3 regions of the Rhizobium bangladeshense genome follow, and region 1 is predicted to be linked to each of the others. Evidence: predicted binding sites of a transcription regulator. Region 1 holds the regulator's gene; each other region holds the start of a gene.
What was found. The regulator LexA, encoded in region 1, represses DNA repair genes until DNA is damaged. The targets are predictions, from matches to a motif close to TGTTCNNNNTGTGTTCNG.
Positions count from the first base shown of each region.

Region 2: the regulator LexA is predicted to act here: its motif matches at 2,033-2,050, upstream of recA (recombinase RecA).
Region 3: the regulator LexA is predicted to act here: its motif matches at 2,435-2,452, upstream of J2J98_RS14210 (ATP-dependent helicase).

Region 1 covers NZ_CP071612.1:2,040,348-2,044,545, forward strand. The annotation lists gene J2J98_RS09975 (ComEC/Rec2 family competence protein) at 1-1,236, shown strand, start outside; gene lexA (transcriptional repressor LexA) at 1,217-1,936, opposite strand; gene J2J98_RS09985 (VOC family protein) at 2,136-3,032, shown strand; gene kdsA (3-deoxy-8-phosphooctulonate synthase) at 3,029-3,874, shown strand; gene eno (phosphopyruvate hydratase) at 4,015-4,198, shown strand, end outside.
Region 2 covers NZ_CP071612.1:2,378,556-2,382,753, reverse strand. The annotation lists gene J2J98_RS11655 (pseudouridine-5'-phosphate glycosidase) at 1-904, opposite strand, end outside; gene J2J98_RS11650 (carbohydrate kinase family protein) at 983-1,936, opposite strand; gene recA (recombinase RecA) at 2,165-3,253, shown strand; gene alaS (alanine--tRNA ligase) at 3,410-4,198, shown strand, end outside.
Region 3 covers NZ_CP071612.1:2,908,599-2,912,796, reverse strand. The annotation lists gene J2J98_RS14210 (ATP-dependent helicase) at 1-2,392, opposite strand, end outside; gene J2J98_RS14205 (VOC family protein) at 2,626-3,102, shown strand; gene J2J98_RS14200 (PrkA family serine protein kinase) at 3,508-4,198, shown strand, end outside.

The DNA.
Region 1 (4,198 bases):
TCGATTAGCCTGCGCAACGTCGCTCTTTCCGCGCTTGTTATCATTGCGATCTCACCTTCCGAAGTCCTGGGCCCGAGTTTTCAAATGTCCTTTGCCGCGACGCTGGCGCTGGTATCGGCTTATCAGCTGTGGAAGGAACGGCGCGTCGGCGAAAGCGCCCTGCCGAAAATGCCGGCCCTGCTGCTGGCCGCTGCGGTCGCACGCTTTTTCAGCGGCGTTTTCCTGACTTCGCTGATCGGCGGCTTTTCCACGGCGCTGTTTTCGATCGAGCATTTTCATCGCCTGACGGCCTATGGTCTCCCGGCAAACCTCGCGACCATGCCGATCATCTCCTTCATCGTCATGCCGGCCGGGTTGTTGGCGATGCTGCTCATGCCTTTCGGGCTTGATATATTGCCTTGGAAGGTGGTCGGATTCGGCCTCGATCTGGTGATCGTGGTGGCAAAGACGATATCCGGTTGGGGCGGGAATATCGGCGTCGGTCGATTGCCCAGCTGGTATTTCACGCTGGCCGTGGCAGGTTTCCTGCTGATGACCTTGCTGCGGACGCGGCTGCGCCAGGTCGGCACCGCTCTCATCGCCGTCTCGACGCTTGCAGTAGTGGTTCTGCCGGCATCCCGGCCGGCGGATCTGGTGATTTCGGAAGACGGCGCGCTCGTCGCGGTCGTCACGCCGGCAGCAATGGCCTCCAATCGCGAAAGGCCGCCGGATTTCATCTTCGATCAGTGGCAGAGGGCGCTCGTTCTGACGGTGCATAATCCGCCGAGGATGCTGGATAGTCCTGCGATCCCGGAGGATAAGGAGAGGCGCCTCAGGCTTTCCCGCGAGCAGCAGAACGAAGCGAAGATCGCGATGCAGGCGGCCGCGGCCGGCGCTGAGGCGGAAAGCTTTTCCTGCCTCAGGAAAGCCTGGTGCATAGCCAAGCTTGCAAACGGTCATATCGTGACCGTCATCGAAAATGCCGCCTATCTCGGCCCCGCTTGCGATGCCGGCGATATTGTCGTGACGTCTGTACGCCTGCGCTTCGCCAGCTGCCGCTCGGGTGCGGCGCTGTTTACCGGCGAAACGCTGCGCAGGACCGGTTCGGTCGAATTGCGTTTCACTGAGAGCGGCCTCGAGGTCGCGACGGCCTTCGATGCATTATCGCGGCCATGGATGCGCCACCGCGCCTATGATTGGCGCAGCAACAGTTTTACCGATTCCGGCCCGTCCAGCGTCAGTGATAGCGGCGGATGAGGCCGACCAGCTTGCCCTGCACCTTGACGCGGTCGGGTCCGAAGATGCGGGTCTCATAGGCCGGGTTGGCGGCTTCCAGGGCGATCGATGCGCCCTTGCGGCGGAAACGCTTCAGCGTTGCTTCCTCGTCGTCGACGAGGGCAACGACGATATCGCCGGGACTTGCAGTGCTGCCGTTACGGATGATCACGGTATCGCCGTCGAAGATGCCGGCGTCGATCATCGAATCGCCCTTGACCTCCAGCGCGTAGTGCTCACCGGAGCCAAGCATATCGGCGGGAACGACGATGTCGTGCGTGTTGTTCTGGATCGCCGAAATCGGAACGCCGGCGGCGATACGTCCCATGACCGGCACGGAGACGGAGTTGCCGTTGTCTGCGACCGCCTTTGCCGCAGCAGGGGCGGCGACCGGCTGGGGCTTGCCGAGGCTGCCCTCGATGACGCTCGGCGAAAAACCGCGGCGCGGTTGAAGACTGGGGCTATAGGCCTCTGGAAGCTTGATCACTTCGAGCGCTCGGGCGCGGTTCGGTAGGCGGCGAATGAAGCCGCGTTCCTCTAGCGCCGTGATCAGGCGGTGGATGCCTGATTTTGAGGCGAGGTCCAGAGCATCCTTCATTTCGTCGAAAGAGGGAGGAACGCCGGATTCCTTCATGCGCTCATGAATGAAAAGGAGAAGCTCCTGTTGTTTGCGCGTGAGCATCGACGTCAGACCCCGTGATTGAAACAAATCCAGAACAGACACTATATGTTCCATATGTGTTCTGCAAGTAGCTAAATTTCCGTAAAACTTCCCGTCAACTCGTTGAGATTTTTATTTTCATTCGCCGGATTTGGCGCGCAAGCCTTGAATTGACCGCGTGCCGTCGCACATCTCATGCCATTTCAGGGAGAGGGACATTATGAAAGACCATTCCGCCAAGCCGCACCCGCTGGATCATGTCGTGTTGCCTGTCGTCAATATAGACCTGGCGCGCGAGAGGCTCGGGAAACTCGGCTTCACCGTTGCCGCCGATGCGCGCCACCCCTTCGGCACGGAGAATGCCTGCGTATTCTTTGCCGACAAGACCTATCTGGAGCCGCTCGGTGTAGCGAGCGTCGAGGAGAGCGAGCTATCGGCGCGGCAGGGTAACGTCTTTACCGCCCGCAACCAGGCCTTTCGCTTCCGCTGCGGCGAGGAGGGGCTTTCGGCGATAGCCTTCGGCACCGGGGATTGCGGGCTCGATCATAAGAGTTTCATCGACAAGGGATCGAGCGCCGGCAAGATGCTGGAGTTTAGTCGGACTATGAAAATGCCGGATGGTTCCGAGAGCATCGGGAGCTTCAGACTGGCTTTTGCCGGCGATCTCCGCGCGCCCGATCTGCTTCTCTTTGCCGTCGAGCGCGTCAACCCGTTGCCGGCCGATCGCGGTTCGCTGGAAAGGCATGACAATGGCGTCACCGGCATTGCTGAGGTGGCGCTCTGCGCACCGGAGCCGGCGGCTTTCGCCGCCTTCGTCGGCCTTGCCGCAGCGCAATCGGCAGCCGAGAAAACCGGGTTTGGCGTCAATATCGCGGCCTCGAATGCGAGGATCAGCCTGGTGACGCCGGAGGGGCTGGAGGCCTATTTCGAGACCGCGGTCTCACCCGCCGAGCGAGGACTGCGCGGCCGGGCAATCCTCTTCAATGTCGCCGATCTTGCCGTGACAGAAGCGCATTTGGCTGCTAACGGGGTGACGTATACGCGTAAGAACAACCGCATTCTGGTGAAGCCCGCGCCCGGCCAGGGCACGCTCTTTGCCTTCGAGGAACCACGATGAGCTCCGATACGAATTCCGAAGTCAAGATCGGCGAAGGCGATGGTCAAGTCACCTTTTCCAATACAGGCCGCCTGTCGCTGATCGCCGGCCCCTGCCAGATGGAAAGCCGCGATCATGCCTTCATGGTGGCCGGCACGCTGAAAGAGCTTTGCGGCAAGCTCGGCATAGGCCTCGTCTACAAGAGCTCTTTCGACAAGGCGAACCGCACCTCCCTCTCGGCCGAGCGCGGCATCGGCTTGGAGAAGGGCATGGAGGTCTTTGCCGATCTGAAAAAGGAATTCGGCTTTCCCGTCTTGACCGACGTCCACACCGCCGAGCAATGCGCGGAGGTGGCAAAGATCGTCGATGTCCTGCAGATCCCGGCTTTCCTCTGCCGCCAGACCGACCTTCTGATCGCCGCCGCCAGGACCGGCCGCGCCGTCAATGTCAAGAAGGGCCAGTTCCTCGCACCCTGGGACATGAAGAACGTCCTGAAGAAGCTCAACGCCAGCGGCAATCCAAACGTGCTGCTGTGCGAGCGCGGCGCTTCCTTCGGCTACAATACTTTGGTCTCCGACATGCGCTCGCTGCCGATTATGGCGGCGATGGGCGCTCCCGTTGTCTTCGATGCGACGCATTCCGTTGCCCAGCCGGGCGGGCAGGGCGATTCCTCGGGCGGCCAGCGGGAGTTCGTGGAAACGCTGGCGCGTGCGGCGGTCGCGACGGGAATTGCCGGCGTCTTCCTCGAAACCCATCAGGACCCCGACAACGCACCGTCCGATGGCCCGAATATGGTCTATCTCAGGGACATGCCGCGCCTGCTTGAGAAGCTGCTTGCCTTCGACGCAATCGCCAAGGCCTGACGTTCAACAGGCTGACATGATCGTGGTTTAGGCCACGACATAATACCGTTCGAAGGCAGGAAATTGCGGCATTGTAATTTGCACGCCTTCGATTATGACAGGCTTCGAACGACCTATCACCCACCGAGCAGGAAGAACCCATGACTGCAATCACCGATATCATCGCCCGCGAGATTCTCGATAGCCGTGGCAACCCCACCGTCGAAGTCGACGTCTATCTCGAAGACGGCAGCATGGGCCGCGCGGCCGTTCCCTCGGGCGCCTCGACCGGCGCGCACGAGGCGGTCGAGCTGCGCGACGGCGGCAAGCGCTACCTTGGCAAGG
Region 2 (4,198 bases), 340 kb from region 1:
TCTCCGCCGCAAGCCGCGCATTGTTCTCCACCAGCGCAATATTCGTCTTCAGGCTCTGGCCGTCCGTCAGGTCAAAGATCGTGCTCAAGAGATAGGGCGTCACCGCCTTGCCGGTGATTTCGTCGCGCTCGGCGCTGTCGAGCGCCCGTTCGATATAGATCTCCATCTCCTCGCGCGCGATCTCGTCGGCCTCGGGCACGGGGTTGGCGACGAGCATGCCGCCGTCGATGCCGAGCTGTTCGCGCACCGTCTGGAAATTGGCGATGGCCGCCGGACTGTTCAGCGACAGCGGGCTGCGGATGCCTGATGAACGCGACCAGAAGGCGGGGAATTCTTCACTCTCATAGGTAACCACCGGCACGCCGCGGGTCTCCAGCACTTCAAGCGTCTTCGGAATGTCGAGGATTGCCTTGGCGCCGGCGGAGACCACGATAACGCCGGTGCGCGCAAGTTCCTCGAGATCGGCTGATATATCGAAGCTTTCCTCGGCGCCGCGGTGCACGCCGCCGATGCCGCCTGTGGCAAAGACGCGAATGCCGGCGCGGGCGGCCGCGATCATCGTCGCCGCGACCGTGGTGGCGCCGGTGCGGCGTTCGGAGATCGCGAAGGCGAGATCGGCGCGCGACACCTTCATCACCTCTTTCGCCTTGGCAAGTTGCTCGAGTTCCGCAGCTTCAAGGCCGATATGCAGCGTGCCGTGGATGACGGCGATCGTCGCCGGCACCGCGCCCTGTTCGCGAATAATTGTCTCGACGCTGCGCGCCATTTCGATGTTGCCGGGATAGGGCATGCCATGAGTGATGATCGTCGATTCCAGCGCCACCAGGGGCGCGCCGCGCTGCTTGGCGCTGGCGACCTCCTTCGAATAGGCGATCGGCAAAAGAGGGGAAATGGGCTTGGTCATGGTCTTATCCTGTGTCGATAGAGCATGATGCCAAAAAATGCCGGCGGTGTTCGGAGGACATCATGCTCAACTCTTTAGTTAGGCGCTTGAATGCAGAATTCTCGCCACGGGAACAAGGGCAAGCGCTTCATTCAGGCCATCCGCGGTCAGATTTTCGTTGACGGCGTGCCGCGACTGAACGGTGAGCGCTGCCGCTGCTGCGCCATACCGGACGGCTTCCTCGAGCGGTAGGCCTGTTATCAGGGCGGCAAGCGTGCCGGCGGCAAGCGAATCGCCTGCGCCGGTGACATCGGCGACGGCGTCGGCGACCGGCGGCTGCAGCGTGGCGACGCAGCCTTCACGAATCGCTACGAGCTCGCGCTGGCCTCGGGTGACGACAGCGCTCCTGATGCCCATCGCCTTCAGCAGCGGAGCCCAGCCGGCCGCATCCTGCGGCTGTTGCCCGACGAGGACGGCGGCCTCGGCTTCATTGAGGAATAGGTAGTCGATATCCTTGATGGACGGCTTCAGCCTGACGACTTTCGCCGGCGAGATGGCAATGGCCCCAACTGGTTTGTCCAGGGAGTGTGCCTTCGCGACGATCGCCGTGATTGTCTCTTCCGGCAGATTGGCATCGACGAGAATGCAATCATGAGCGGCGAAGGCCTCTCGCACCCAGCGGATGGAAAGGCGCCGCGGCACGAAGAAGCGGTAGAGATCCATGTCGGCAAGGGCGATCACGAGGTCGCCGGTCTTCTCGATGATCGCGGTATAGCTCGGCGTCTTGCGGTCGAGGAAGACGAAGGGCCGGTCGTCGATGCCGGCGAAATCGGCAGCTTCGCCGACCATTTCGCCGAAGGGATCGCCGCCGCGCGGCGAGATCATTGTCACGTGAAAACCCAGTCTTGCAAGGTTGCGCGCCGCGTTAAAACCGCCGCCGCCCGGCTCCTCGAACCAGGTGCCGGGATTGCTGGCACCTGGCGCCGTTTCGCCGGAGATGCGGCCGCGCCGGTCGATATGGGCACCACCGAGAACGAGAATCTTTTTCATCAGCTTACCCGCTATGATAATGCGCGGAGGGCGAATCGATGCGTTCGCCTGGCTGCGAAAAAGCCCGCGCATTTGGCGTAAGCCGTTGCTTTGCATCGATAAAACAAATGTAGAACACGGACCGTTTTACCTTTTTCTTTCAAATGTTTGTTCGCCCATTGCGGGAATGGAACAAATAGGGTACAAACTCGACATTGCTTGAGCGGCTTCAATAACCTAAAGGTGGATCGGATGTCTCAGAATTCATTGCGGCTGGTAGAGGACAAATCGGTGGACAAAAGCAAGGCGCTTGAAGCGGCACTCTCACAGATAGAGCGGTCGTTCGGCAAGGGCTCGATCATGAAACTCGGTTCCAACGAGAACGTTGTCGAGATCGAAACTGTTTCGACGGGCTCGCTTGGCCTCGATATTGCACTCGGCATTGGCGGTCTGCCGAAGGGCCGTATCATTGAAATCTATGGGCCGGAAAGCTCGGGCAAAACAACGCTTGCGCTGCAGACCATTGCGGAATCGCAGAAGAAGGGCGGCATTTGCGCCTTCGTCGATGCCGAACACGCGCTCGACCCTGTCTATGCCCGCAAGCTTGGCGTCGATCTGCAGAACCTCCTGATCTCACAGCCAGACACGGGCGAGCAGGCGCTGGAAATCACCGACACGCTGGTGCGCTCCGGCGCCGTCGACGTTCTCGTCGTCGACTCGGTCGCTGCGCTGACGCCGCGCGCCGAAATCGAAGGCGAGATGGGCGACAGCCTGCCGGGCATGCAGGCCCGACTGATGAGCCAGGCGCTGCGCAAACTGACTGCTTCGATCTCCAAGTCGAACTGCATGGTGATATTCATCAACCAGATCCGCATGAAGATCGGCGTCATGTTCGGTTCGCCGGAAACGACGACCGGTGGCAATGCGCTCAAATTCTATGCCTCCGTGCGCCTCGACATTCGCCGCATCGGCTCGGTCAAGGAGCGCGAGGAAGTGGTCGGCAACCAGACCCGCGTCAAAGTTGTCAAGAATAAGATGGCGCCGCCCTTCAAGCAGGTCGAGTTCGACATCATGTATGGCGAAGGCGTATCGAAGACAGGCGAGCTCGTCGATCTCGGCGTCAAGGCTGGTATCGTCGAGAAGTCGGGCGCCTGGTTCTCCTATAACAGCCAGCGTCTAGGTCAGGGCCGCGAAAACGCCAAGACCTTCCTGCGCGACAATCCGGATCTCGCCCGCGAAATCGAGCTGGCGCTGCGCCAGAATGCCGGCCTGATCGCCGACCGATTCCTGCAGAATGGCGGGCCGGACGCCGATGACGGCGATGCCGCCGCGGAAATGTAATTTTCGCGCCTGATCTTGATCGGATATCTCAGCCGGCCGCATTCCCTCATCGAGAATGCGGCCGGTTTTGTTTGTCGGCTGGACAGTGGCGGAGGCGAACGTTAAAAGCCGATGAATTTGTATTTACCGGCCTCGGGCAGCATTGAAGGGCATAGAATGAGCGGCGTGAACGATATCCGGTCGACCTTCCTCGACTATTTCAAGAAGAACGGCCACGAGATCGTTCCGTCGAGCCCGCTCGTGCCGCGCAACGACCCGACGTTGATGTTCACCAATGCCGGCATGGTGCAGTTCAAAAATGTCTTCACCGGCCTTGAAAAACGTCCTTATGCGACTGCGACAACCTCGCAGAAGTGCGTGCGCGCCGGCGGCAAACATAATGACCTCGATAATGTCGGTTATACCGCCCGTCACCTGACCTTCTTCGAAATGCTCGGTAATTTTTCCTTCGGCGACTATTTCAAGGAGAATGCGATCGAGCTTGCATGGAAGCTGGTGACTGAAGGCTTCGATCTGCCGAAGCATCGGCTGCTGGTGACCGTCTATTCCGAAGACGAGGAAGCAGCGGCGCTGTGGAAGAAAATCGCCGGCTTCTCCGACGACAAGATCATCCGCATCCCGACCTCCGACAATTTCTGGCAGATGGGCGATACCGGCCCCTGCGGCCCGTGCTCGGAAATCTTCATCGACCAGGGCGAGAATGTCTGGGGCGGCCCTCCCGGTTCGCCTGAGGAAGACGGCGACCGGTTCCTGGAATTCTGGAACCTGGTTTTCATGCAGTTCGAGCAGACCGAGCCTGGGGTTCGCAATCCGCTGCCGCGTCCTTCGATCGACACCGGTATGGGTCTGGAGCGCATGGCCTGCATCCTCCAAGGCGTTCAAAGCGTCTTCGAGACCGATCTTTTCCGTACGCTGACCGGCACCATCGAGGATACGATAGGCGTC
Region 3 (4,198 bases), 870 kb from region 1:
TGATGTTGCCATTGCCGAATTTCAGATGGAAGACCCGGTCGCCGAGGGTGAAGCGCGAGGGCTCGGAGGAAGTCGATTTCGCCACCAGTTCGCCGTCGATCGTGCGCCCCTTTGGGCCGCTTTCGCCATAGCCGATACGTTCGACGGCATGGCCGGAGCGGGTGCCCCAATTCTCGCGGGTGGCGTCAGTCCTGTTGGCTTGGGCGCGTTTCCAGCCGGGGGTGGAATAGGAGTTGGCGAAGGGTTCGGCCTTGTCGAAGCGAGACTGGCCGTAGCCGCCGCGGCCGTAACCACCGTAGCTCTGCTCCATTTCGGCGACCTCCACATGGGTCTCCGGCAGTTCGTCCAGGAAACGCGAAGGCAAGGTCGATTGCCAGAGGCCGTGGATGCGGCGGTTGGAGACGAACCAGATGTGGCAGCGGCGTTTGGCGCGGGTGATGCCGACATAGGCGAGGCGGCGCTCCTCCTCCAGGCCGGCGCGGCCGCTCTCATCCAGCGAGCGCTGGTGCGGAAAGAGGCCTTCTTCCCAGCCGGGCAGGAAGACGGTGTCGAATTCCAGGCCTTTGGCAGAATGCAGCGTCATGATCGAGACAGCGTCGAGGTTCTCGTTGGTCTCGGCGTCCATGACAAGGGAGACGTGCTCGAGAAAGCCGCGCATCGACTCGAAGCTCTCCATCGAGCGGATGAGTTCCTTTAAGTTTTCGAGGCGGCCGGGCGCTTCCGCGCTCTTATCGTTCTTCCACATGTCGGTATAGCCGGACTCTTCGAGGATCTGCTCGGCAAGTTCGGTATGCGGAGTGTTTTCAAGCAGTTCCTGCCATCGGCGGAAAGATTGAATCACGTCGAAGAGGGCCTTTCGCGCCTTCGGCTTCAGCTCGTCCGTCTCGATGATGTCGGCCGCTGCCGCAAGCATCGGAATGTCGCGAGCGCGAGCATAGTCATGCAGCGCACGCACCGTCGTGTCGCCGAGGCCGCGCTTCGGCGTGTTGATGATGCGTTCAAAGGCGAGGTCGTCGGCCGGCTGTGCGACGAGCCGGAAATAGGCCATGGCATCGCGGATCTCGAGGCGTTCATAGAAGCGCGGGCCGCCGATGACGCGATAGTTGAGGCCAAGGGTGACGAAGCGATCTTCGAATTCGCGCATCTGGAAGGAGGCGCGCACGAGGATCGCCATGTCGTTCAGCAGGTGCTTGCTGCGCTGGAGCTGCTCGATCTCCTCGCCGATGGCGCGGGCTTCCTCCTCGGAGTCCCAGGAGGCGTGGACCTGCACCTTGACGTCGTCCGGGTCGGCGCGATCGGTGAACAATGTCTTGCCCAAACGACCTTCATTATGGGCGATCAGGTGGGCGGCGGCACCCAGGATATGTTCGGTCGAGCGGTAGTTGCGCTCGAGCTTGATCACCTTAGCGCCGGGAAAATCCTTCTCGAAGCGAAGAATATTGTCGACCTCAGCGCCGCGCCAACCATAGATCGACTGGTCGTCGTCGCCCACGCAGCAGACATTCTGCGGCTCGCCCTTATTGCGCTGGGCCAGCAACCTCAGCCACATATATTGGGCGGTGTTTGTATCCTGATATTCGTCGACAAGGATATAACGGAAGCGGCCGTGATATTCCCTCAGGAGGTCCGGATTCTTGCGAAAGATCGCGATCGGATGCATCAGCAGGTCGCCGAAATCGCAAGCGTTGAGCGTCGACAAGCGCGCCTGATAGGCGAAATAGAGATCGCGGCCGCGGCCATTGGCGAAGGCGCGGGCGTCGCCTTCGGGAATATCGGCGGGGCCGAGGCCCTTGTTCTTCCAAGTGTCGATCATGCCGGCGAACTGCTTCGCCGGCCAGCGCTTGTCGTCGAGGCCCTCGGCCTGGATCAGCTGCTTGATCAGACGGACGACGTCATCGGTGTCGAGGATGGTGAAATCGGAGCTGAGGCCGACCAGCTCGGCATGGCGGCGCAGCAGTTTGACGCCGATCGAATGGAAGGTGCCGAGCCATGGCATGCCTTCGACGGCGCCGCCGACGAGCAGGGCGATGCGCTCCTTCATCTCGCGCGCGGCCTTGTTGGTAAAGGTGACGGCGAGGATCTGTGAAGGGAAGGCGCGGCCGGTATTGAGAATATGGGCGATCCGTGTCGTCAGCACGCGCGTCTTACCGGTGCCGGCGCCGGCGAGCACGAGGACCGGGCCTTCAAGTGTTTCGACTGCTTCCGTCTGCTCGGGATTGAGGCCCGCGAGATAATCCGGCCGCTTACCGCCGTCGCGTGCCGCCATGGCGCGGGCGGCAATACCGCCGCCGGCGGCGGGTCTTCCGGCAGCCGCGACAAACGGCTGCGGCTTGCGCGCCACGTCGCCCGGTTCTTCGTCGAAGAAGGGAATATCGTCGAAACTATTGCTCATGGCGCGTAATGTAGTGATTCGGGAAGGAAAGACCAGAAAAGATGTTCTGCTTTCATTCTGGAATCACCGCTATTGCAGACGGATGCGGGCGGCAGGCCGCCGTGGGTGCGGCTGCTGTCTTGTGCGGGTGAGCGGCAAAAAATCCGATTCCAGCCTGTCGGAACCGGCGCCGACCAGACGTCCTTGAAGCATCGGACGGGAGTCCGGGATCCTAGCCAACAAGGAGGCTGTCTATGCCGAAGGTCATTTCAAATCTCTGGTTCGCGGAGCAGGCGCGCGAAGCCGTCGAATTCTACGTGTCGATCATTCCGGATTCCAGCATTGGCCGCACCACCATACTTCCGGCGGAAACGCCCAGCGGTCCTCCCGGCAGCGTCGAGCTGATCGAGTTCACGCTTGGCGGCCAGGCGTTTCTGGCGATGAAGGCCGGTCCGCTCGACAGCTTCAACCATTCCTTTTCGATCGCCATCCTTCTGGAAAGCCAGGCGGAGATCGACCGGATATGGGATGCCTTCCTCACCAATGGTGGCACGCCGGAGGCCTGCGGCTGGCTGAAGGACCGCTGGGGTCTTTCCTGGCAGATCGTGCCACGCGCTCTCTCCGAGATGATCGCCGATGAAGATCGCGAGCGGGCAAGGCGCGTCACCGAAGTCATGCTCGGCATGGTCAAGATTGATGTGGCTGAGCTGGAGAAGGCGTTCAATGGCTAAAAGCCCGAGAAGCGCATGAACGAATTATACCGGGCGGATGGTGACGTTCGCCCCGTTCCATCCTGTGGGAGCGCGCTGGCTGCTCCGCTCTGAGAGCCGGCTTGCTCTCACTGGCGGCCAAGGCCGATTTTCCACAGCTCGAATCACGGGCGCCATTGCACACCTTTTTGACATTCATGTCACGTCGCTAAATGTGCTGATATCGCAATGACCCTTTTCTCAACTACAATGAGAAACAGTTTCGTGGAGTAAAAAAATTACCGGTGCATGCACAATTTTGTGCATTGCTACAAACCGCCGGTCGGCGTCGAATATACCTACGAAACTATTGATTCTTAGGAACGCCGTGGCCATCTCGATGGTTATACGGCTTAGAGCCTGCGGCATAACCTTAATGGAGGTCCCATGCTGAGTGAATCCGTATTCGATGCGTTTACCCGCAGTTATGAAGCACGCCGCGAAAGCGACATGTCGGTTTCGGAATATCTCGATCTCTGCAAAACCGAGCCGATCGCCTATGCCAACGCGACCGAGCGTTTGCTCGCTGCAATAGGCGAACCGCAGATGGTGGATACCGCCAGGGACGCGCGCCTCGGCAGGATCTTCATGAACAGGACCATCCGGGTTTATCCCGCCTTTGCCGGCTTTCACGGCATGGAAGAGACAATCGAACGCATCGTTTCCTTCTTTCGGCATGCGGCACAGGGGCTCGAGGAGCGCAAGCAGATTCTTTATCTGCTCGGTCCGGTCGGCGGCGGCAAGTCCTCGCTCGCGGAGCGGCTGAAGCAGTTGATGGAGGTTCATCCGATCTACGTGCTGAAGGCGGGTGAAGAAATCAGTCCCGTATTCGAAAGCCCGCTCAACCTCTTCGACCCGGAGACGATGGGCTCGCTCCTGCAGGAGCAGTACGGCATCCCGCTGCGGCGTCTGCACGGATTGATGAGCCCGTGGTGCCTAAAGCGGCTCGATGATTTTGGAGGCGATATCTCGCGATTCCGCGTCGTCAGGATACAACCTTCGCGATTGCGCCAGATCGCAATTGCAAAGACCGAGCCTGGAGATGAGAACAATCAGGACATCTCCTCGCTGGTCGGCA